DNA from 2 places in the Streptomyces sp. NPDC022910 genome. Region 2 is predicted to be linked to the other one. Evidence: riboswitches for the same ligand, from Rfam matches in the RefSeq annotation. Region 2 holds a riboswitch; the other holds the start of a gene.
The links. Region 2 has a riboswitch for S-adenosylmethionine ahead of ACZ3TS_RS02690 (aminotransferase class V-fold PLP-dependent enzyme). Riboswitches for the same ligand answer to the same signal wherever they lie in the genome.
Positions count from the first base shown of each region.

Region 1: it holds a riboswitch for S-adenosylmethionine, as region 2 does, so the genes downstream of both, thrC (threonine synthase) here and ACZ3TS_RS02690 (aminotransferase class V-fold PLP-dependent enzyme) in region 2, are expected to answer to the same signal.

Region 1 covers NZ_JBVHHL010000007.1:211,536-221,611, reverse strand. Annotated here, with positions in the region: gene nagA (N-acetylglucosamine-6-phosphate deacetylase) at 1-533, opposite strand, end outside; gene ACZ3TS_RS09995 (ROK family protein) at 533-1,477, opposite strand; gene ACZ3TS_RS09990 (ABC transporter substrate-binding protein) at 1,582-2,868, shown strand; gene ACZ3TS_RS09985 (DUF3263 domain-containing protein) at 2,940-3,167, shown strand; gene otsB (trehalose-phosphatase) at 3,245-4,090, shown strand; gene ACZ3TS_RS09975 (alpha,alpha-trehalose-phosphate synthase (UDP-forming)) at 4,185-5,615, opposite strand; gene ACZ3TS_RS09970 (glucosyl-3-phosphoglycerate synthase) at 5,685-6,629, opposite strand; SAM riboswitch class I at 6,834-6,991, shown strand; gene thrC (threonine synthase) at 7,010-8,290, shown strand; gene ACZ3TS_RS09960 (MoaD/ThiS family protein) at 8,335-8,610, shown strand; gene ACZ3TS_RS09955 (cold-shock protein) at 9,060-9,263, shown strand; gene groL (chaperonin GroEL) at 9,705-10,076, shown strand, end outside.
Region 2 covers NZ_JBVHHL010000002.1:180,458-190,533, reverse strand. Annotated here, with positions in the region: gene ACZ3TS_RS02700 (rhomboid family intramembrane serine protease) at 1-467, shown strand, start outside; gene ACZ3TS_RS02695 (Lrp/AsnC family transcriptional regulator) at 464-745, shown strand; gene ACZ3TS_RS02690 (aminotransferase class V-fold PLP-dependent enzyme) at 828-2,189, opposite strand; SAM riboswitch class IV at 2,400-2,516, opposite strand; gene trpD (anthranilate phosphoribosyltransferase) at 2,663-3,727, opposite strand; gene qcrB (cytochrome bc1 complex cytochrome b subunit) at 3,864-5,525, opposite strand; gene qcrA (cytochrome bc1 complex Rieske iron-sulfur subunit) at 5,522-6,580, opposite strand; gene qcrC (cytochrome bc1 complex diheme cytochrome c subunit) at 6,577-7,389, opposite strand; gene ctaE (aa3-type cytochrome oxidase subunit III) at 7,503-8,123, opposite strand; gene ACZ3TS_RS02660 (response regulator) at 8,302-8,703, shown strand; gene ACZ3TS_RS02655 (L,D-transpeptidase) at 8,792-10,072, opposite strand.

The DNA of each region.
Region 1 (10,076 bases), on a different contig from region 2:
GCGAGCAGCCGCACGGAGTCGATGCCGCCGGGCAGTTCGGTGGCGAGGGTGACCATCTTCGCGTGGCCGCGGGCGGCGTCGATCAGCTTGCGGACCTCCGCGGGATCCGGGTCGCGCAGCAGTTCCTCGGAGTGCGCGCCCTTGCGGCACGGCGAGATGAACGGCCCCTCGAAGTGGATGCCGGCGACGTCGCCCTGCTCGGCGAGCTCCGACAGCAGCCCGGCCTGCTGGGCCAGGACGTCCATGTCGTTCGTGACGGTCGAGGCGACGAGGGTGGTGGTGCCGTGCAGCCGGTGGGTGCGGACGGCCGTCAGGGCCTCCTCGGCCGTGCCCGAGAAGGACGCGCCGCCACCGCCGTGGTTGTGGATGTCGACGAAGCCGGGGACCAGCCAGTGGCCGCGCACGTCGACGATCTCCGCGTTCTCGGGCGCGGTGCCGGCGATCCGCGCGCCCTCCACGACGAGACGGCCGTCGTCCACGGTCCCGGTGGGCAGCACCACCTGGGCACCGGCGAGAACCTTGCTAGTGGCCATCAGGTGGTTACCTCCGAACGGTCAGTGGTTTCGAGGAGATCCCAGGCGAGGAGCCCCGCGCCCAGGCATCCGGCGGTGTCCCCCAGCGCCGCGGGGACGATCGACGGCAGTTTCTGGAAGGCGATCCGCCGCCGGACGGCATCCCGCAGCGGTGTGAACAACGTTTCCCCCGCCTCGGCGAGCCCGCCACCGATGATGAGCGTGCGCGGGTCCAGCAGGGTGAGGGCGGTGACCAGGCCGTCGGCGAGCGCGTCCACGGCCTCCTGCCAGATCCGCACGGCGTTCGGATCACCGGACGCGACGGCCTTCGCACAGTCCGCGGCGTCCGCCTCCGGGTCCCCGGACGCCGCGGCCCACGCCCCGCTCACCGCCGCCGCGGACGCGTACCGCTCCAGACAGCCGCGCTGGCCGCACGGACACGGGGTCCCGCCGGGCCGTACGACGACATGGCCGATCTCGCCCGCGAAGCCGTGCGCGCCGGCCTCCACACGACCGCCGATGCCGATGGCGCCGGCGATGCCGGTGCCGAGGGGCACGAACAGGAAGCGGTCCGCTCCCTTGCCCGCCCCGATGCGGCCCTCGGCGAGCCCGCCGGTGCGCACGTCGTGCCCCAGTGCGACGGGCACGCCGCCGAGACGGCTGCTGAGCAGTTCACGGAGGGGTACGTCACGCCAGCCGAGGTTGGCCGAATAGGCGGCGATGCCGCGGTCGGCGTCCACGATGCCGGGGACGGCGACGCCGACGGCGGCCGCCGGTCCGCCGAAGTGCCGCTCACCGTGCGCGCGCAGCTCGACGGCGAACCCGAGGATCGACTCCACCACGGCATCGGGCCCGCGCTCGCGCCCGGTGGCCCGGCGCGACTGGTGCAGCAGCTCGCCCCCGGCCCCTACCAGGGCGGCCTTCATCCCGGTGCCGCCCACATCGAGGGCGATGACATGTCTCACGGAGACAGTGTGGCGCCTGGACCGCAAGAGGTCTAGTCCACTTACGTGGTGTAGACCTTATGTTGATATTCCACATGGCGAGACAGCAGGGTTGGTCAAGAGCAGTGCAGCGGCGCAGGACGCGTGGAACGACGTGGCGGAAGGGTCTGATCGCGGCGGTGTCCGCACTGGGGATGACGGGGGCGCTGGCGGCCTGCGGAGGTTCGGCCGGCTCCGGGGACGTGACGCTGCGGCTGGTGGCCGCGGACTACGGGGACTCGGCCGCGAACAGCTCCAAGAAGTACTGGGACAAGCTGGTCCAGGACTTCGAGGCGGGACACCCCGGGATCAAGGTCGAGGTCAGCGTCTACTCCTGGAACGACGTCGACCGCAAGGTCAAGGAGATGGTGGCCGCGGGCGACGCGCCCGACTTGGCGCAGATCGGGGCGTACGCGGACTACGCGGCGGCGGGGAAGCTGTACCAGGCCGACGAGGTGCTCTCGATCCCCGTCCAGGCGGACTTCGCCTCTGAGCTGAGCGACGCGGGAAAGGTGAACCGCGTCCAGTACGGCATGCCCTTCGCGGCGTCCACGCGGCTCCTCTTCTACAACAAGACGTTGTTCGCCCGCGCGGGGATCACCCCGCCGACGAGCTGGAGCGAGCTCGCGACGGACGCCCAGGCGCTGAAGGCCAAGGGGGTGAAGTTCCCCTACGCGCTGCCCCTGGGACCGGAGGAGGCGCAGGCGGAGACGATGCAGTGGCTGTTGAGCGGCGGTGACGGCTACCTGGACGGCTTCGGCTCCTACAACCTCGATTCGACCCAGAACGTGGCCACATTCAACTGGCTCAAGGACGAGCTGGTGGACAAGGGGCTGACGGGTCCGGTGGCGCCTGCGGAGCTGGACCGGGCCGACGCCTTCTCCGCCTTCACCCGCGGGGAGGTCGGCATGCTGAACGGCCACCCCTCGCTGATGAAGGCGGCCAGGGCGAAGGGCGTGGCCTTCGGCATGGTGCCGATGCCCGGGATCAACGGCCGGGCGAAGTCGACGATGGGCGTGGCGGACTGGATGACGGCGTTCAAGGAGAACGGCCACAAGGACCAGATCCGCAAGTTCCTCGACTATGTGTACGACGAGAAGAACGTGCTCTCGTTCTCGCGCGAGTACGACCTTTTGCCGGTGACGAACTCGGCGCAGGAGGCGATGTCGGCGTCGTCCCGGGACGCGGACCTGGCGCCCTTCCTCAAGGAGCTGCCGACCTCGGAGCTGTACCCGGTCGGCAAGACGTCCTGGGCGGGCGTCAGCGCGAACATCAAGAAGCAGATAGGCAAGGCCGTCGGCTCCAACGGCAGCCCGGCGGCGATCCTGGGCCAGCTGCAGCGGGCGGCGGTCACGGCGGACAACGCGGCATAGCCTGCGGCGGGCCGGCCGGGACTCGAACGCCGGACGCGCTGAATGTCGGTCCCTGCGGCTACCGTTCCCCCATGGACGAGCTCACCCCCGGCGAAAAGGCCATCCTCGCCCTGGAGGGACGCGGTTTCTCCGGGGCGGGGGCCAAGGAGCGTGCCATACGTGAGCAGCTCGGCCTGGCCCCCGTCCGCTACTACCAGCTGCTCAACGCCCTCCTCGACGACCCGAGAGCACTCGCGCACGCCCCGGTCACCGTCAACCGGCTCCGCCGCATCCGCGAGTCCCGCCGCGCCGAGCGCTGAGCGTGCCGCGTGGCGGGGCACACCGGCCCAGCGCCGAGCCATGGGTGCGCCCACCCCGGCGCGGATAGGGTCGTCCCATGGGCAGCCACACGGACTCCTTGCCGACGCCCGCCACCCCGGCCGGGCGTGACGGTCTCGACGCCATCCTCACGCGGCCCCAGCGGGCCGTCCTCGCGTTCGACTTCGACGGGACGCTCGCCCCGATCGTCCCCGACCCCGACCAGGCCCGCGCCCACCCCGACGCGGTCCCCGCCCTCGCGGCCCTCGCCCCGAAGGTCGCCTCCGTCGCGGTCGTCACCGGCCGCCCCGCCGACGTCGCCGTCCGCCACGGCGGTTTCGCCGGCGTACCCGGACTCGAACGCCTCGTGGTCCTCGGCCATTACGGCGCCGAACGCTGGGACGCCCGCACCGGCACCCTGCACGCCCCCGCCCCGCACCCCGGTGTCACCGTCGTGCGGGCCGAGCTCCCCGGGCTCCTCGACCGGATCGGCCCGTGGGAAGGGACGTGGATCGAGGACAAGGGGCGCTCCGTCGCCGTGCACACCCGCCGCGCCGAAGATCCGCAGGCCGCTTTCGACGCCCTCCGGGAGCCCCTCACCGACCTCGCCACCAGCCACGGCCTGATCGTCGAACCGGGCCGCCTGGTCCTGGAGCTGCGCCCGCCGGGCATGGACAAGGGAGTGGCCCTGCTGGAGTACGTGCGCGAGATCGGTGCAGGAGCGGTCATGTACGCCGGCGACGACCTCGGCGACCTCCCTGCCTTCGCCGCCGTCGACAAGCTCCGCTCGGACGGCGTTCCGGGCCTGCTCCTGTGCAGCGGCAGCGAGGAGGTCACGGAACTGGCCGAACGCGCGGACCTGGTGGTCGACGGCCCTGGAGGAGTGGTGGAATTCCTGAGGTCATTGGCGCAGAGGCTCAGTTGAGGCGTCTCCAAAGGAGCGCGGGGCTGTGTCGATATGCGGCTCCGCCGCATGGGCGCGACCAGCCCCCACCGGCCCCCACCCGACAACAACCCGGTCAAACGCCCAACGCGGCCAACTGATCCAGGAACCACCGGGCCGGAGGAAGCGCCGTGGCCTGAGCAGCAAGCCGCTTCGTGCGTTCCGCGCGCTCCCCCGGCCCCATGGACAGCGCCTCGTGCAGCGCCGCAGCCATGCCCACGATGTCGTACGGGTTCACCGCCACCGCGTCCTCGGCCAGCTCCTCGTATGCCCCGGCCTCCCGGGACAGCACCAGCGCGCAGCCCTCGTCGGAGACCACCGGGACCTCCTTGGCGACCAGGTTCATGCCGTCCCGGATGGGATTCACGAGGGCCACGTCCGCCAGCCGGTACGCGGCCAGCGAGCGCGCGAAGTCGTCCTTCACATGCAGCTCCACGGGGGTCCAGCCCGGCGTCCGGTAGCGGGCGTTGATCTCCGCCGCCACCCGCTGAACCTCCGCCGTGTACTCGCGGTAGACGGCCAGGTCCTGGCGGGACGGGTACGCGAAGGCGACGTGGACGACCCGTTCGCGCCACTCCGGACGCGACTCCAGCAGCTCCCGGTACGCGAGCAGTCCCCGCACGATGTTCTTCGACAACTCGGTGCGGTCCACCCGCACGATCGTCTTCCGGGGCCTGCCGTCGGGTGCCGTGCCGATCTGCTGCCGCAGCGTCGCCATGCGCTCGTTCACGTCCGGCTGGTGCGCCCGCTGCCGCAGGAAGTCGGCGTCCGCGCCCAGCCCGTGCACACCGATACGCGTGCCCGAGGGGATGCCGGGGCCCAGGATCGCGTGACAGCAGTCCGTGAACGCGTCCGCCCAGCGCTGGGTGAGGAAGGCCGCCCGGTCCGCGCCCAGGATCCCGCCGAGCACCTGCGCCGCGATGTCGTCGGGCAGCAGACGGAAGTACTCGGGCGGCGCCCAGGGCGTGTGCGAGAAGTGGCCGATCCGCAGGTCGGGCCGCAGCCCGCGGAGCATCCGGGGGGCCAGGGTGAGGTGGTAGTCCTGGATCAGGACCGCCGCGCCGTCACCCGCCTCCTGGGCGAGCGCCTCGGCGAAGGCGCGGTTGTACGTCTCGTACGCCGCCCACTGACGCCGGAACCCCGTGTCGAAGACCGGCTCCAGGGGTGTCTGGTACAGCATGTGGTGGACGAACCACAGCACCGAGTTCGCGATGCCGTTGTACGCGTCCGTGTACACCTGCGGGTCGATGTCGAGCATCCGTACGCGCTGGCCGCCGGTGTCGGCCGGATCCAGCGCACCACCCGTCCGCCGGACGGCCTCGCGGTCGCCGTCGCCGAGCGCGGAGCAGACCCAGACCGCGTCCGCGTCCGGGCCGATGGCGGAAAGGCCCGAGACCAGTCCGCCACCGCCGCGCCTGGCAGTGAGCTGCCCGGTCTCGTCCAGCGCGTACGAGACCGGGCCGCGGTTGGAGGCGACGAGTACGGAAGCCATATGGGTGGAAGCCATGCCACGAAACTTAGCCCGGGCCTGAAACGCTCAAACGTTCCATTCGGCCGTATGCGGAACCGTATACAACTACGCGGCCTTTCGTTCCACGTACTCTTCGATGTCCGCCATCGGCGGCCTCTCCTCGGTGTCCACCGAGTACGTCCGCGGCTCGAAGCGCCCCTCGACCCGGTCGAACTGAGTGAGGGAGGGGCGGATCAGATGGCCGCGGGCCAGGCGGAGCTGTGCGGTGCGGTAGATCGCGGCGGCCATGCGGCCCAGCGCCTGGCCGTCCTGGTGGCGGTGTTTGCGCACGCCCACGTCGACCTGGGCGAGGGCGTCCAGGCCCACCAGGTGGAGGGCGTCGACCAGCATGCCCAGCTCCACCCCGTACCCCACCGGGAACGGGAGCTGTTCCAGCAGGGAGCGGCGGGCCGCGTACTCGCCGCCGAGCGGCTGTACGAAACCGGCCAGCTGAGGCCAGTGCATGTTGAGCAGCGGGCGCGCCATCAGTTCCGTGACGCGTCCGCCCTGGCCCGCCGTACCGCCGAGCGGACGGTCGTACATCGCCTTCACCAGGTCCACGCCGGGGTCGGTGAGCAGCGGGCCCACGATTCCTGAGACGAAGTCCGACGAGAACTCCCTCAGGTCCGCGTCGATGAAGCAGACGATGTCTCCACTGGTGACGAGCAGGGAGCGCCACAGCACCTCTCCCTTGCCGGGTACGGCCGGGATGCGCGGCAGGATCGCGTCGCGGTGCACCACCTTCGCGCCGGCCGCCGCGGCGACCTCGGAGGTGCGGTCGGTCGAGCCCGAGTCGACGACGACGATCTCGTCGACGAGCGGAACCTGCTGCATGAGGTCGTGCCGGATGGCGGCGACGATGTCGCCGACCGTCTCCTCCTCGTTGAGAGCGGGCAGCACGACGCTGACCGATGAGCCCGAGGTGCGTTTCGCGGCCAGGATCTTGTGGAGCGGGCGATCGGTGACGGACCAGGAGCGGGTGCTCAGCCAGCGCTCGACTTCTTCCAGCACAGTCTGCGGCTCCTCACGTTCGTACGGTGGTCGGCAAAAGGGATCTTCGCGTGGGGTTCTTCCAACGGGTGCCTGTTGTGATCCATCTCGCGGTTCGGACGACTATCTCAACTGTCCTGGCCTTCGGTTACAGTCTTGAACAACGCCGGTGACCATCGCATGTCGGGGGTCGCCGCCGCTCGTACCAGTGAAACAACCACATACAGCTCATCCAGAGGGGCAGAGGGACACGGCCCGATGAAGCCCCGGCAACCCTCCAGTCGGTTTCTCGTAGATCAGTGTTGATCGTCTCCGCGAGGCTCCCGGCTAGGGAAGGTGCCAAATCCGTCTCACGGCGAGATGCGTCGTGAGGAAGATGAGGAGAAAGGGCCTCGCCTGACATGGCTGTGCAGACAGTTGCAAGCTCCACGAACTCCGTGAACCTCGGTCCCGCCGTCGCCCTGTCCTGCCGTGAGTGCGGTCACCGGGTGCCGCTCGGCCCGGTCTTCGCCTGCGAGGAGTGTTTCGGCCCGCTGGAGATCGCGTACGACTTCTCGGGCTACGACACCGAGGAACTGCGGAAGCGTATCGAGGCGGGCCCCGCGAACATCTGGCGCTACGCGCCACTGCTGCCGGTCCCGGCGGACGTCGCCGACAAGCCGAACCTCAACCCGGGCTGGACCAAGCTCGTCAAGGCCGACAACCTGGCGCGCGAGCTGGGCGTGACCGGCGGGTTGTATGTGAAGGACGACTCCGGTAACCCGACGCACTCCTTCAAGGACCGCGTGGTCGCCCAGGCGCTGGAGGCGGCCCGCGTCTTCGGCTTCACCACCCTCTCCTGCTCCTCCACCGGCAACCTCGCGGGCGCGGTCGGCGCCGCCGCGGCCCGCGCCGGCTTCCGCTCCTGCGTCTTCATCCCGCACGACCTCGAGCAGGGCAAGGTCGTCATGGCCGCGATCTACGGCGGCGACCTCGTCGGCATCGAGGGCAACTACGACGACGTGAACCGCTTCTGCTCCGAGCTGATCGGCGACCCGGCCGGCGAGGGCTGGGGCTTCGTCAACGTCAACCTCCGTCCGTACTACGCGGAGGGGTCCAAGACCCTGGCGTACGAGATCGCCGAGCAACTGGGCTGGCGACTGCCCGACCAGATCGTGGTTCCCATCGCCTCCGGCTCGCAGCTGACGAAGATCGACAAGGGTCTGCAGGAGCTGATCAAGCTCGGGCTCGTCGAGGACAGGCCGTACAAGATCTTCGGTGCGCAGGCCGAGGGCTGCTCGCCGGTGTCGGTCGCGTTCAAGGGGGGCCACGACGTGGTGCGGCCGCAGAAGCCGCACACCATCGCCAAGTCGCTGGCGATCGGCAACCCGGCGGACGGCCCCTACGTCCTGGACATCGCCCGCCGCACGGGCGGCGCCGTGGAGGATGTGACGGACGAGCAGATCGTCGACGCCATCAAGCTGCTCGCCCGCACCGAGGGGATCTTCGCCGAGACGGCCGGTGGCGTGACCGTCGGCGTCACGCGCAAGCTCATCGAGAACGGCGTCCTCGACCCGGCCAAGACGACGGTCGTCCTCAACACCGGTGACGGCCTCAAGACGCTGGACGCGGTGGCCGGCACGGGGCTGACCGCGACGATCCGCCCCAACCTGGAGTCCTTCCGCGAGGCCGGGCTCGCATAAGCGCCCGTCCCGCCAGCCGCATCCGACCGGAGGTCACACATCCCATGAGCGTCACCGTCCGCATCCCCACCATCCTGCGCACCTACACGGGTGGCCAGGCCGAGGTGACCGCCGATGGCGCGACCCTCGCCGAGGTCATCGCCGACCTGGAGAAGAACCACGCCGGTATCGCCGCCCGCGTCCTGGACGACCAGGGCAAGCTGCGCCGCTTCGTCAACGTGTACGTCAACGACGACGACGTCCGCTTCGAGCAGGGCCTTCAGACGGCGACGCCGGACGGCGCGGGCGTCTCCATCATCCCGGCGGTGGCGGGCGGCTGACGGTCGCTCAGCCGCGTGACCATTACCCTCGGTAACGCCGGTCACCGAGAGTTCATCGAATTGCCCTCTCCGTGAGAGAAACGGAGGGGGCAATTCTGCATGGTTGAGCACGGTAGAGTTGGGGAACCCGCTCCCGGTCTCCCCGCCGGGTTCCCCGAGTTTCTGCCGCGCGCCCGACAAGAAGTCGCCAAACTGTGCAGGGCTTTTGCGCCATTCATTCCTTTTATGGGGCCCGACTTGCCCTGAATTCGGGTGAATTCTTCGTACATTCCCGACCGGGCGTGCCCGGAATTCTCGTCCGATTGACCTGTTGCAGACGGCAGTTGGACAGATACATTCAGCCGCGGTCGACGCGTTCCGGCGCACGCCCCCAACCGTTGGGGGGTGAGGTCTGACCCGGATCCGCGAAGTGTGGATCTGTGCAAGGGCCAGTAATAGGGGAGTTAGGCATGGCTCAGGGCACCGTCAAGTGGTTCAACGCGGAGAAGGGGTACGGCTTCATCGCGGTCGACGGTGGTGCGGATGTATTCGTCCACTACAGCGCGATCCAGATGGACGGCTACCGCACCCTGGAAGAGGGCCAGCGGGTCGAGTTCGAGATCTCGCAGGGTCAGAAGGGGCCGCAGGCGGACATGGTCCGTCTGGCAGGTTGAGGTTGCGCGCCGACGACTGAACTGTTCGACGTGTCGAGGGGCTCGTATCCCGTTGGGGGTACGAGCCCCTCGGTCTGTCCGGGGCGGGTCGGCGGGCGGTACGCAACGCAGCGTTCACCCGGAGATGGGCCGGAGGTCGCCTGCTCCCGCCCGTCACCCGACCACCACCCCTCAAGGAGCCCGCTTCGCGGGCGCGCCTTGCTCCCGCCCGTCACCCGACCACCACCCCTCAAGGAGCCCGCTTCGCGGGCGCGCCTTGCACTCTCGGGGGGCGAGTGCTAATCATTGGCGTTAGCACTCTGAAGGTGAGAGTGACAAAGAAGGACCGGGTCGGTGAGGCCGCGGACCGGGAGGGGCAAGGAACCTCCGGCCGGGGCCGTCCGTCGCGGGCGCGGGCGCGGTCCGAAGTAATCACCCCCAGTCCTGGAGGGACCACTTCACATGGCCAAGATCATCGCGTTCGACGAGGAGGCGCGGCGTGGCCTCGAGCGCGGCATGAACCAGCTCGCGGACGCCGTCAAGGTGACCCTCGGCCCCAAGGGCCGCAACGTCGTCCTCGAGAAGAAGTGGGGCGCCCCCACGATCACCAACGACGGCGTCTCCATCGCCAAGGAGATCGAGCTCGAGGACCCGTACGAGAAGATCGGCGCCGAGCTGGTCAAGGAAGTCGCCAAGAAGACGGACGACGTCGCCGGTGACGGTACGACCACCGCGACCGTCCTCGCCCAGGCCCTGGTCAAGGAAGGCCTGCGCAACGTAGCCGCCGGTGCCAACCCGATGGCCCTCAAGCGCGGTATCGAGAAGGCCGTCGAG
Region 2 (10,076 bases):
GGGTGCATCTGCTGGGCAACATGCTCTTCCTCTACATCTTCGGTGCGATGGCCGAGGAGCGGATGGGGCACGTGGAGTTCGCCCTGTTCTACCTGGGCTGTGGCTATCTGGCGCTGATCGGGTACGCGGCGGCCAATGCCGAGTCCACGCAGACGCTCGTCGGGGCCTCCGGAGCCATCTCCGCGGTCCTCGGCGCGTTCCTGTTTTTGTTCCCCAAAGCCAGGGTGACCAGTCTTTTCCCGTTCCTGCTCTTCCTGCCGCTGCGCTTCCCGGCCTGGGTGGTGCTGCCCTTCTGGGCGACCCTGCAGTGGATGGCGGCGGGCCGCGCCACCCAGGGCCCCGGGGTCGCGTACCTGGCCCACCTGGTCGGCTTCAGCCTCGGCTTCGTCTACGCATGGGTGCGCTACGGCCGTACGAGTAGGGTGAAACCCCCAGCCCAGGCCCCCGAGGGAGAACAGCAGCCGTGATCACCGCGATCGTGCTCATCAAGACCAGCGTGGACCGGATCCCCGAGATCGCCGAGTCGATCGCCGCGCTGGACTCCGTCAGCGAGGTCTTCTCCGTCACCGGCACCTACGACCTCATCGCCATGGTCCGGGTGAGGGCCCACGACGACCTCGCGGACGTCATCCCCGGCCGGATCAGCAAGATCCCCGGTGTCCTGGCCACCGACACCCATGTCGCGTTCCGCACCTACTCCCAGCACGACCTGGAGGCGGCCTTCGCGATCGGGCTGGACAACTAGACGCATCCGGCCGCCGAGGGCGGCTCGCCCCCTTCCGCCCCGGGGCGGGCGGGAGGGAGCTTGACGCCTGCGCCTCTGCCGATCAGACCGCAGGGACGCAACGGCCGTCCTCCGTGCGGTAGTTCCACTTCGCGCCGTCGCGGACGAGCTCCTTGACCGCGCGGACGAACCGCTCCACGTGCTCGTCGGGAGTGCCCGCGCCGAAGCTGACGCGGATCGCGTTCAGCGACTTCTCGCCGGGCGCGGCCTCGGGGGCGCCGCACTCGCCCTGGGTCTGTGGGTCGCTGCCCAGCAGGGTGCGCACCAGCGGATGGGCGCAGAACAGGCCGTCGCGGACGCCGATGCCGTACTCCGCGGAGAGAGCGGCGGCGAAGTGGGAGCTGTTCCAGCCCTCGACCACGAAGGAGATGACGCCGACGCGGGGCGCGTCGGCGCCGAAGAGGGAGAGCACCTTCACCTCGGGGACCTCGGCGAGCCCTTCCCTGACCTTCCCGATCAGGTACTGCTCACGGGCGACGAGCGTGTCGAAGCCGGCCTCGGTGAGGACCTTGCACGCGGAGGCGATGGAATAGGCACCGATGACGTTGGGCGAGCCCGCCTCGTGCCGGGCGGCGGTCTCGTGCCACTCGACGTCCACTCCCCCGTCGGTGCGCCGGGCGACCTTGCGACTGGCTCCGCCGCCCGCGAGGTAGGGCTCGGCCCCGCGCAGCCAGTCGGCGCGGCCTGCCAGGACGCCGGAGCCGAAGGGGGCGTACAGCTTGTGGCCGGAGAAGGCGACCCAGTCGACGTCGAGGTCCTTGACCGACACCGGGTGGTGCGGGGCCAGCTGGGCGGCATCCAGGACGATACGCGCGCCGTGCGCGTGGGCGGCCGCCGCCAGCTCACGCACGGGCCACAGCTCACCCGTGACGTTGGAGGCGCCCGTGACGCAGACGAGTGCCGGGCCGTGGGGGTCCCGGTCCGCGAGGGCGCACTCCAGGGTCCGGGCGGCCTCCTGCGGGGTGCGCGGGGCGTTGAGGTAGGTGACGCGGGCGCCGCGCCAGGGCAGCAGCGAGGCGTGGTGCTCGGTCTCGAAGACGAAGACCTGGCAGTCGGCCGGGAGGGTGGCGGCGAGGAGGTTGAGCGAGTCGGTGGTCGACCGGGTGAAGATCACCTGGTCGTCTTCGCGGCAGTCGAGGAACCCGCCGACGGTCCGGCGGGCGTTCTCGAAGAGGTCCGTGGACAACTGCGACAGGTACCCGGCGCCGCGGTGGACGCTGCCGTAGTACGGCGCGTACGCCGCCACGTCGTCCCAGACCCGCTGGAGCGCCGGGGCGCTGGCCGCGTAGTCGAGCGCGGCGTAGGTGACTTCGCCGCCCGTGACGAGCGGGACGGTGACATCCCGGCCCAGGACGGGCAGCGGGGCACAAACGGACTGGTCGGCGGCAACGGTGGAGACGGACATGGGTGCACTCCCGTGAAAGCAGGCAGAGTCGCCGTGCCGGACGGCGCGCACAACCGTGCGCGGCTGCGTCAACAGCACGCGAAAGGGTGAAAAGGGGTGAAAGGGCGATGCGGAGGCGGGGCTCTGCGGCCCTATCGCATTCGCTTGCTCACGGAAGGCTCCCTCGAACGACCAGGACCCCTGGAAGTGCGCTTGATCACAAGCGGGAGGGGTCCGCGCTTGCCGCGAACCTCGCTGCCCACGGCCTGGTCTTCACCCGGGGCACCCCGCCACGGACGGAGGGTTGCCGGACAGCCGACCGGGGCCGAATGGCTGTCGCTCATGACCTGGGAAGGACAGTAAGCGGGTTGATCGCTTGGCCGCAACTGCTGTCCGGATGCCGGGATGCACAGAGGGTTACGAGGGCTCGGAGCCGATGCGGTGCCGCCCGCCGGGGCAACGTACGGGCGGGCGGCACAGGCAACGGCATACCGCTAGGCGTGGCTCGCGGACACCCACCGGTCCAGCGTGCGCTTCGCGGCCCCCGAGTCGATCGCCTCCGCGGCCCTTTCCATACCGGCCCGGATCTGGTCCGCCAGCGTCCCGGATCCCGGTTCCAGCGCCACCAGCGCCGCCGCCGAGTTCAGCAGCACGGCGTCCCGTACGGGCCCCGTCTCGCCCTCGAGCAGCCGTCGTGCGACCTCGGCGTTGTAGGAGGCGTCAGCGCCCCGCAGCGCCTCCACCGGCACCAGCTCCAGGCCGACGTCCCGCGGGTCGAAGGACTCCTCGGTCACCTTGCCGTCGCGGACCACCCACACCCGGGACGTCGACGTCGTCGTCAGCTCGTCCAGGCCGTCGTCGCCCCGGAAGACCAGGGACGAGTTCCCGCGCTTCGCGAAGACTCCCGCCACGATCGGCGCCATCCGCGCATCCGCGACGCCCACCGCCTGCGCCCTCACCTTCGCCGGGTTCGTCAGCGGGCCCAGGACATTGAACGTCGTACGGATGCCCAGCTGGCCGCGCGCCGCGGCCACGTGCCGCAGCGCCGGGTGGAACTTCACCGCGAAGCAGAAGGTGATCCCGGCCTCCTCGGCCACTTCGGCCACCCGCTGCACCGTGAGCTCCAGATCGACCCCGAGCTTCTCCAGCACATCCGATGCCCCGGAGGCGGACGAGGCGGCCCGGTTGCCGTGCTTGACGACCTTCGCGCCCGTTCCGGCGACGACGATCGAGGACATCGTGGAGATGTTCACCGTCTTGGCGCCGTCGCCGCCCGTACCGACGATGTCGACCGTCGGTCCGGGGACCTCGATGACGTTCGCGTGCTCGTACATCGCCCGGACGAGCCCTGTGATCTCCTCGACGGTCTCGCCCTTGGCGCGCAGCGCCACCGCGAACCCGGCGATCTGCGCGTCGGTCGCCTCGCCGCGCATGATCCGGTCCATCGCCCACGCCGTCGCGTCGGCACTCTGGTCACGGCCCTCCAACAGGGCGTTCAGGACCGCGGGCCAGGAACGGCCCGCCGCGGTGTCGCCTCCAGCGGGGGTCACAGCGCTCATCAGCCGCTCCTGGGTCGGTGTCCCGGACGGGACGCACGTGTCGGACAGGTCCACCCTATCCAGCGCCGGGCACGGCAAAGGGCCCGGTCCATGCAATGGACGGGGCCCTTCGACCGTGGCGTGGCGCGCGCAGCGATCAGTGGTGGCCGTGGCCGCTCGTGATCTCCTTGTACTCCTCGACCGTGGGCTTGGGGATCTGGTTGGTGTCCCCGTAGTAGCCGTAGCTGAGCTTGGAGCGCAGCTTGTCCGTGGCCTTGATCTTCCGCTCGACCCCGTTCTCGTCGACCGTCGGGCCGATCTCGGCCGGCTTGTACTGCTCATGCGCCGTGAGCGTGTGCAGCTGCTCCTGGCTGAGCGGCTCGTGCACCTCGATGAACTCACCGTGCGGCAGTCGCTTGATGATGCCCGACTCACGGCCGTGCAGCACCTTGTCGCGGTCCCGGCGCTGGAGGCCGAGGCAGATCCGCTTGGTCACGACGAACACGAGCACCGGCATCACGAAGAAGGCGACGCGGACGAACCAGGTGATCGCGTTGATCGACAGGTGGAAGTGCGTGGCCCAGATGTCGTTGCCGCCGCCCATCAGCAGGACGAAGTACCAGGCGATCCACGCGGCACCGAAGGCCGTACGCGTCGGCGCGTTGCGCGGCCGGTCCAGGATGTGGTGCTCGCGCTTGTCGCCGGTGACCCAGGACTCGATGAACGGGTAGACCGCGATGGCGACCAGGACCAGCGGGAAGATCACCAGCGGGATGAACACACCCAGGACGAGCGTGTGACCCCAGACGTTGACCTCCCAGCCCGGCATCGTGCGGATCAGACCCTCGGAGAAGCCCATGTACCAGTCGGGCTGGGCACCCGTGGACACCTGGTCCGGACGGTAGGGGCCGAAGACCCAGATCGGGTTGATCGTGGCGATGGCCGCGATGGCCGCGATGACACCGAAGACCAGGAAGAAGAAGCCTCCGGCCTTGGCCATGTACACCGGCAGCAGCGGCATGCCGACGACGTTGTTGTTCGTCTTTCCGGGACCCGCGAACTGCGTGTGCTTGTGGTAGATGACCAGGATCAGGTGGCCCACCACCAGACCGAGCATGATGCCCGGCAGCAGCAGGATGTGGATCGAGTAGAAGCGGGCCACGAAGTCGCCGCCCGGGAACTGACCGCCGAAGAGGAAGAACGACAGGTACGTGCCGACGATCGGCACGGACAGGATCGCGCCCTCCATGAAGCGGACACCGGTGCCGGAGAGCAGGTCGTCCGGGAGCGAGTAACCGGTGAAGCCGGTGAACATGCCCAGGACGAACAGCAGGAAGCCGAACAGCCAGTTGATCTCACGCGGCTTGCGGAACGCGCCCGTGAAGAACACGCGCATCATGTGCACGAACATGCCGGCGAGGAAGATCAGCGCAGCCCAGTGGTGGATCTGCCGGATGAGCAGACCGCCACGCACATCGAAGCTGATGTGCATCGTGGAGTTGAAGGCCTCGCTCATCATCTGACCCTGCAGCGGCACATAGCTGCCGTGGTACGCCACCTCGTTCATCGACGGGTGGAAGAACAGCGTCAGATACACACCCGTGAGGATGATGACGATGAAGCTGTAGAGGCAGACCTCGCCCAACATGAACGACCAGTGGTCGGGGAAGATCTTGCGCATGTTGGACTTGGCCAGGGAGTAGATCCCCAGGCGGCCGTCGGCCCAGTCCGCGAGGCGCTCGCCGGCCGGTGCCCGTCCGCGCGAGCCGCCCGCCGCGTCGGCGGCAGATGGGTTCGTGTTGCTCGGTGTAGTACTCATCCGCGCTCCCAGAAAGCAGGACCGACGGGCTCTTCGAAGTCGCCGAGCGCCTCGAGGTAGCCGTCCGCGTTGACGCCGATGCGCAGCTGCGGCAGGGCGTGACCGGCCGGGCCGAAGATGACCCGGGCACCGTCGGAGAGGTCGAAGGTGGACTGGTGGCACGGGCAGAGGACGTGGTGCGTCTGCTGCTCGTACAGGGAGATCGGGCAACCGACGTGGGTGCAGATCTTCGAGTAGGCCACGATGCCCTCGTGGGACCACTCGAGTTCCTTCTTGTCCTTGATGTTCTCCGGCTGCAGCCGGACGATCATCAGGGCGGCCTTGGCGATCTGTACCTGGAAGTCCTCGTCGGTCTCCTCCAGGCCTTCGGGCTTGGCGAAGGTGAGGGAGCCGACCGCGACGTCGGCGGGACGCAGCGGCTCGTTCGTGTTCATGTTGACGAGGAGCTTGCCCTTGGACCAGAGCGTGTGACGCAGCGAGGTGCCGGGCAGCGTGCCCAGGTCGCGCAGCAGCACGACTCCGGAGAGCGGGAACAGGGCCAGCGCGCCGAACATCGTGTTGCGGATCAGCTTGCGACGGCCGAGCGCGGACTCCTTGGCACCCTGCTGGAAGTCGGCGAGGACCTTCGCCTTGACCTCCGGGGGCGCCTCGATCGGGTGACGCTCGTCGGCGATCTCCACGTCGGACATCAGGGTGCGGGCCCAGTGGACCGCGCCCGCGCCGATCGCGAACAGCGCCACGCCCAGCGTCAGGCCCAGCGCGAAGTTCAACGCGCTGATGTGCCCGATCGGAAAGACGTAGATCGACTTGTCGTTCGGGATCGTGACGTACGAGGCGATGAAGCCGACGGTGGCCAGCATCGACACGGTGAACAGCAGGGCGACCGTGCGCTCTGAACGCTTGGCGGCCCGCTCGTCGATGTCCTGGATGCGGTGCTCGTGGGGCGGCAGTCCCGGGTCGGCGAACGGGTTCACCTCGTCCGCCACCGTCACTGCGCCGTGCGCGGTGTCCTGCTCAGCAGGCAGGTTCTCTTCTGGAATGTCGTGGCTACTCATGACTTCTTGGCCTTTGCGGTCCGAGCGGCGACCCAGACGGCGACCGCGATCAGCGCGCCCAAGCCGAAGATCCAGGCGAACAGGCCCTCGGAGACCGGTCCGAGACCGCCCAGTTCGAGGCCACCGGGGCTCTCGGTCTGGTCACCGTTGACCGCGTTGAGGTACGCGATGATGTCCTTCTTGTTCTGCTGCGACAGCGTCGTGTCGGGGAAGGACGGCATGTTCTGCGGGCCGGTCTGCATGGCCTCGTAGATGTGCTTCGGGTCGACACCCTCCAGGCTCGGCGCGTACTTGCCGTGCGTCAGCGCGCCGCCCTTGCCGCCGGTGTTGTGGCACTGAGCGCAGTTGGTACGGAAGAGCTCACCACCGCGGGCGATGTCGGCGCCCTGAGGGCCGTATTCGTTCTCCGTCGGTACGGCCGGGCCGGCGCCGAGGGAGGCGATGTACGCCGCGAGCTGGTCGATCTGGGCCTGCGTGTAGATGTTCTTCTTCCGCGGCACCTGGGGGCCCTGCGAGGTGGCGGCGGGCATACGACCGGTGCCGACCTGGAAGTCGACGGCCGCCGCACCGACGCCCACCAGGCTCGGGCCGTCGGAAGAGCCCTGACCGCCGGTGCCGTGGCAGCTGGCACAGCCCACCTGGTAGAGCTTCTTGCCCTCCTCGATGGCGAGGGACTGGGCGGTGTCATCGGCCTGTGCCTTCTCGGCGGGCGCGAACGCGGCGTACAGCCCCCCGGAGAGCGTCAGCGCGATGAGTAGGACGACGAGCGCCGCCATCGGATGGCGTCGTCGTGCGGAGAGCTTTTTCACGGATTACCCCGGTGTCAGGATCTTCTGCGTCGATGCTTCTGGAAATGGATCGGATCGTCGCGGGCGATCGGTTCTCCCCGATCGGGTGACCGTCCGCCGCGACCGACGGCCGACTACTTGATCATGTAGATCGTGGCGAAGAGGCCGATCCAGACGACATCGACGAAGTGCCAGTAGTAGGACACGACGATGGCGGCGGTCGCCTGCTCGTGGGTGAACCTGCGCGCCGCGTAGGTGCGGCCGAGGACCAGCAGGAAGGCGATCAGACCACCCGTCACGTGCAGGCCGTGGAAGCCGGTGGTCAGGTAGAACACCGAGCCGTACGGGTCCGAGGAGAGCGAGAGGCCGTCCTTCTTCACCAGCTCGGTGTACTCGAAGATCTGTCCGCCGACGAAGATCGAACCCATGATGAAGGTGACGATGAACCAGCCCCGGAGCTTCTTCACGTCACCGCGCTCGGCCGCGAACACGCCGAGCTGGCAGGTGAGGGAGGAGAGCACCAGGATCGTGGTGTTCGTCGCCGAGAACGGGAAGTTGAGATGGCTGGCCATCTCCTTCCAGTGAGTCGGCCCGGTCACCGATCGCAGGGTGAAGTACATCGCGAAGAGGGCCGCGAAGAACATCAGCTCGGAACTCAGCCAGATGATGGTTCCGACGCTGGTGAGGTTCGGCCGGTTGACCGACGGGTGCGCGTGCCCGGTTTCTACTGTCGTTGCTGTCGCCACGACCGACATTATGTCGGTCGCTTATCCCGCCCTCACCCCGGGGGGTGCCGTTCGGAGGGTCCATGGCGTGTGTACTGCCCGTATGGCCCATCGAAGCCGTGTCCGAACCGCTGTTGAGCACGTGTTCAAGGGAGTAGCATCCGCCCCAACGGTCCGTTCCGTACGACGCTGACGTCCCGGAGGAAGCATGCAGCCGACCGCCACGGTGCTGGTGTACAGCGACGACTCCAACACGCGCGAGCAGGTCCGGCTCGCGGCCGGGCGCAGGCCGGCCCCGGACGTTCCCGAGGTCCGGTTCGTGGAGTGCGCGACTCCGGACGCCGTCATCAAGGAACTGGACCGGGGCGGCATCGACGTGTGCGTCCTGGACGGCGAGGCCGTGCCGATGGGCGGGATGGGCGTCTGCCGGCAGATCAAGGACGAGATCTTCAACTGCCCGCCGGTGCTGTTGCTGATCGCGCGGCCGCAGGATGCGTGGCTGGCCACGTGGAGCCGGGCCGACGCCGCTGTGGCGTTGCCGGTGGAGCCGGTGGAGTTCGCCTCCGCTTTGGCTGCGCTGTTGCGCCGTAAGGCCCTTGTCGGCGCCTGAGAGCCCGGTCTGACAGGTTCCGAGGCCGGCTACGGCTACAGGTCCATGGTGGCTTCCCCGCGCCCCTGAGGGGCGCGGGCGCCCCCCTTCACGCAGACTCCGGGCGCAGTCGTGCGCTGTCCTGGGGACTCCGGCCGTCGGGTGTGCCCGCGACGAGGGCGCTGCCCTTGCGCCACTTCGCCCAGTCGACGTTCCAGTCGCCGAAGCCGTTGCCGAACGGTTCCATCTGCTTGCCGTAGGAGTTGACGACCTTGACGATGTCGCCGTCCCGTACGGTGTTGAAGAACCACCTGGCGTACGAGTTGCTCATGCCGGTGCAGCCGTGGCTGACGTTGGCGTACCCCTGTTGTCCGACGGACCAGGGCGCTGCGTGCACGTACTCGCCGCTCCAGGTGACCTGGGCCGCCCAGTAGACGTTCAGGTCGTAGGAGTCGCTTGAGTTCTGCGAGATGCCGATCGTGGTCCCGCGCATCCGTACGAAGTACTGCTTGCCCAGCACCACCTTGACTCCGTTGCGCGTCTCGTACCCGCGCTTGCCGGTCGTGATGGGTATCCGATTTATCACCTCGTCGTTCTTGTAGACCGTCATCTGGTGCGAGGCCGCGTCGGTGAGGGCGACTATGCGGTCGCCCGTGGTGAGCTTCACGGACTTCGTCTCGCCGCCCCAGAGGCGGTCCGCGACCTTCACGCCCGAGAGGTCGCTGTGGGCCGTGATGGTGGCGTGCACGGGCCAGTACTCCTGGGGGCGGTAGTGCAGCGTCTTGTCGTCCACCCAGTACCAGGAGCCCTGGACCGCGGGTACGGAGTCCACCTTGAGGGCACGCTCGACGATGGCCCGGGACGTCTTGTCCTTGACGGGCTCGCTGAGTTCGGCGGTGACGGGCTGACCGACGCCGTAGGTCCCGCTGTCGGGGCCGAAGGTGACGTTCAGCTTCTTGCTCTTGGGGGTTCCGGTGTCGAACTCGATGACTTTGCGGCCGGGTGCGCCGTCCTCGTCCTCCGTGCTCACCCGGACCGTGTAGTGGGTGCCTGCGGCCAGCGGTGAGGTGCTGTGCCAGCGGCTGCCGTCGGCGGAGAGCTCACCGGCCACGTAGCGTCCCCGGGCGTCGGTGGCAGTGACGTCCGTGATGCGCCCGTCCTCATCCGAGGCGGTGATCTCCAGGGGCTTGTCGGGGTCGACCTTCTTGTCGTTGCCGGCAGGCGCGTTGTACGCGATCTCGTCCGTCGCGTCGTACGGATTCGCTGAGAGCGGGTTCTCGCCCGACCCACAGGCGACCAGGCCGGTGCCGAGGGCGAGCACCAGAAAGGTGCAACCGACGACCGTGCGGTGTCGCGGGCGCGCGCTCCGGAAGAACACTGAGTGGCTCATGACC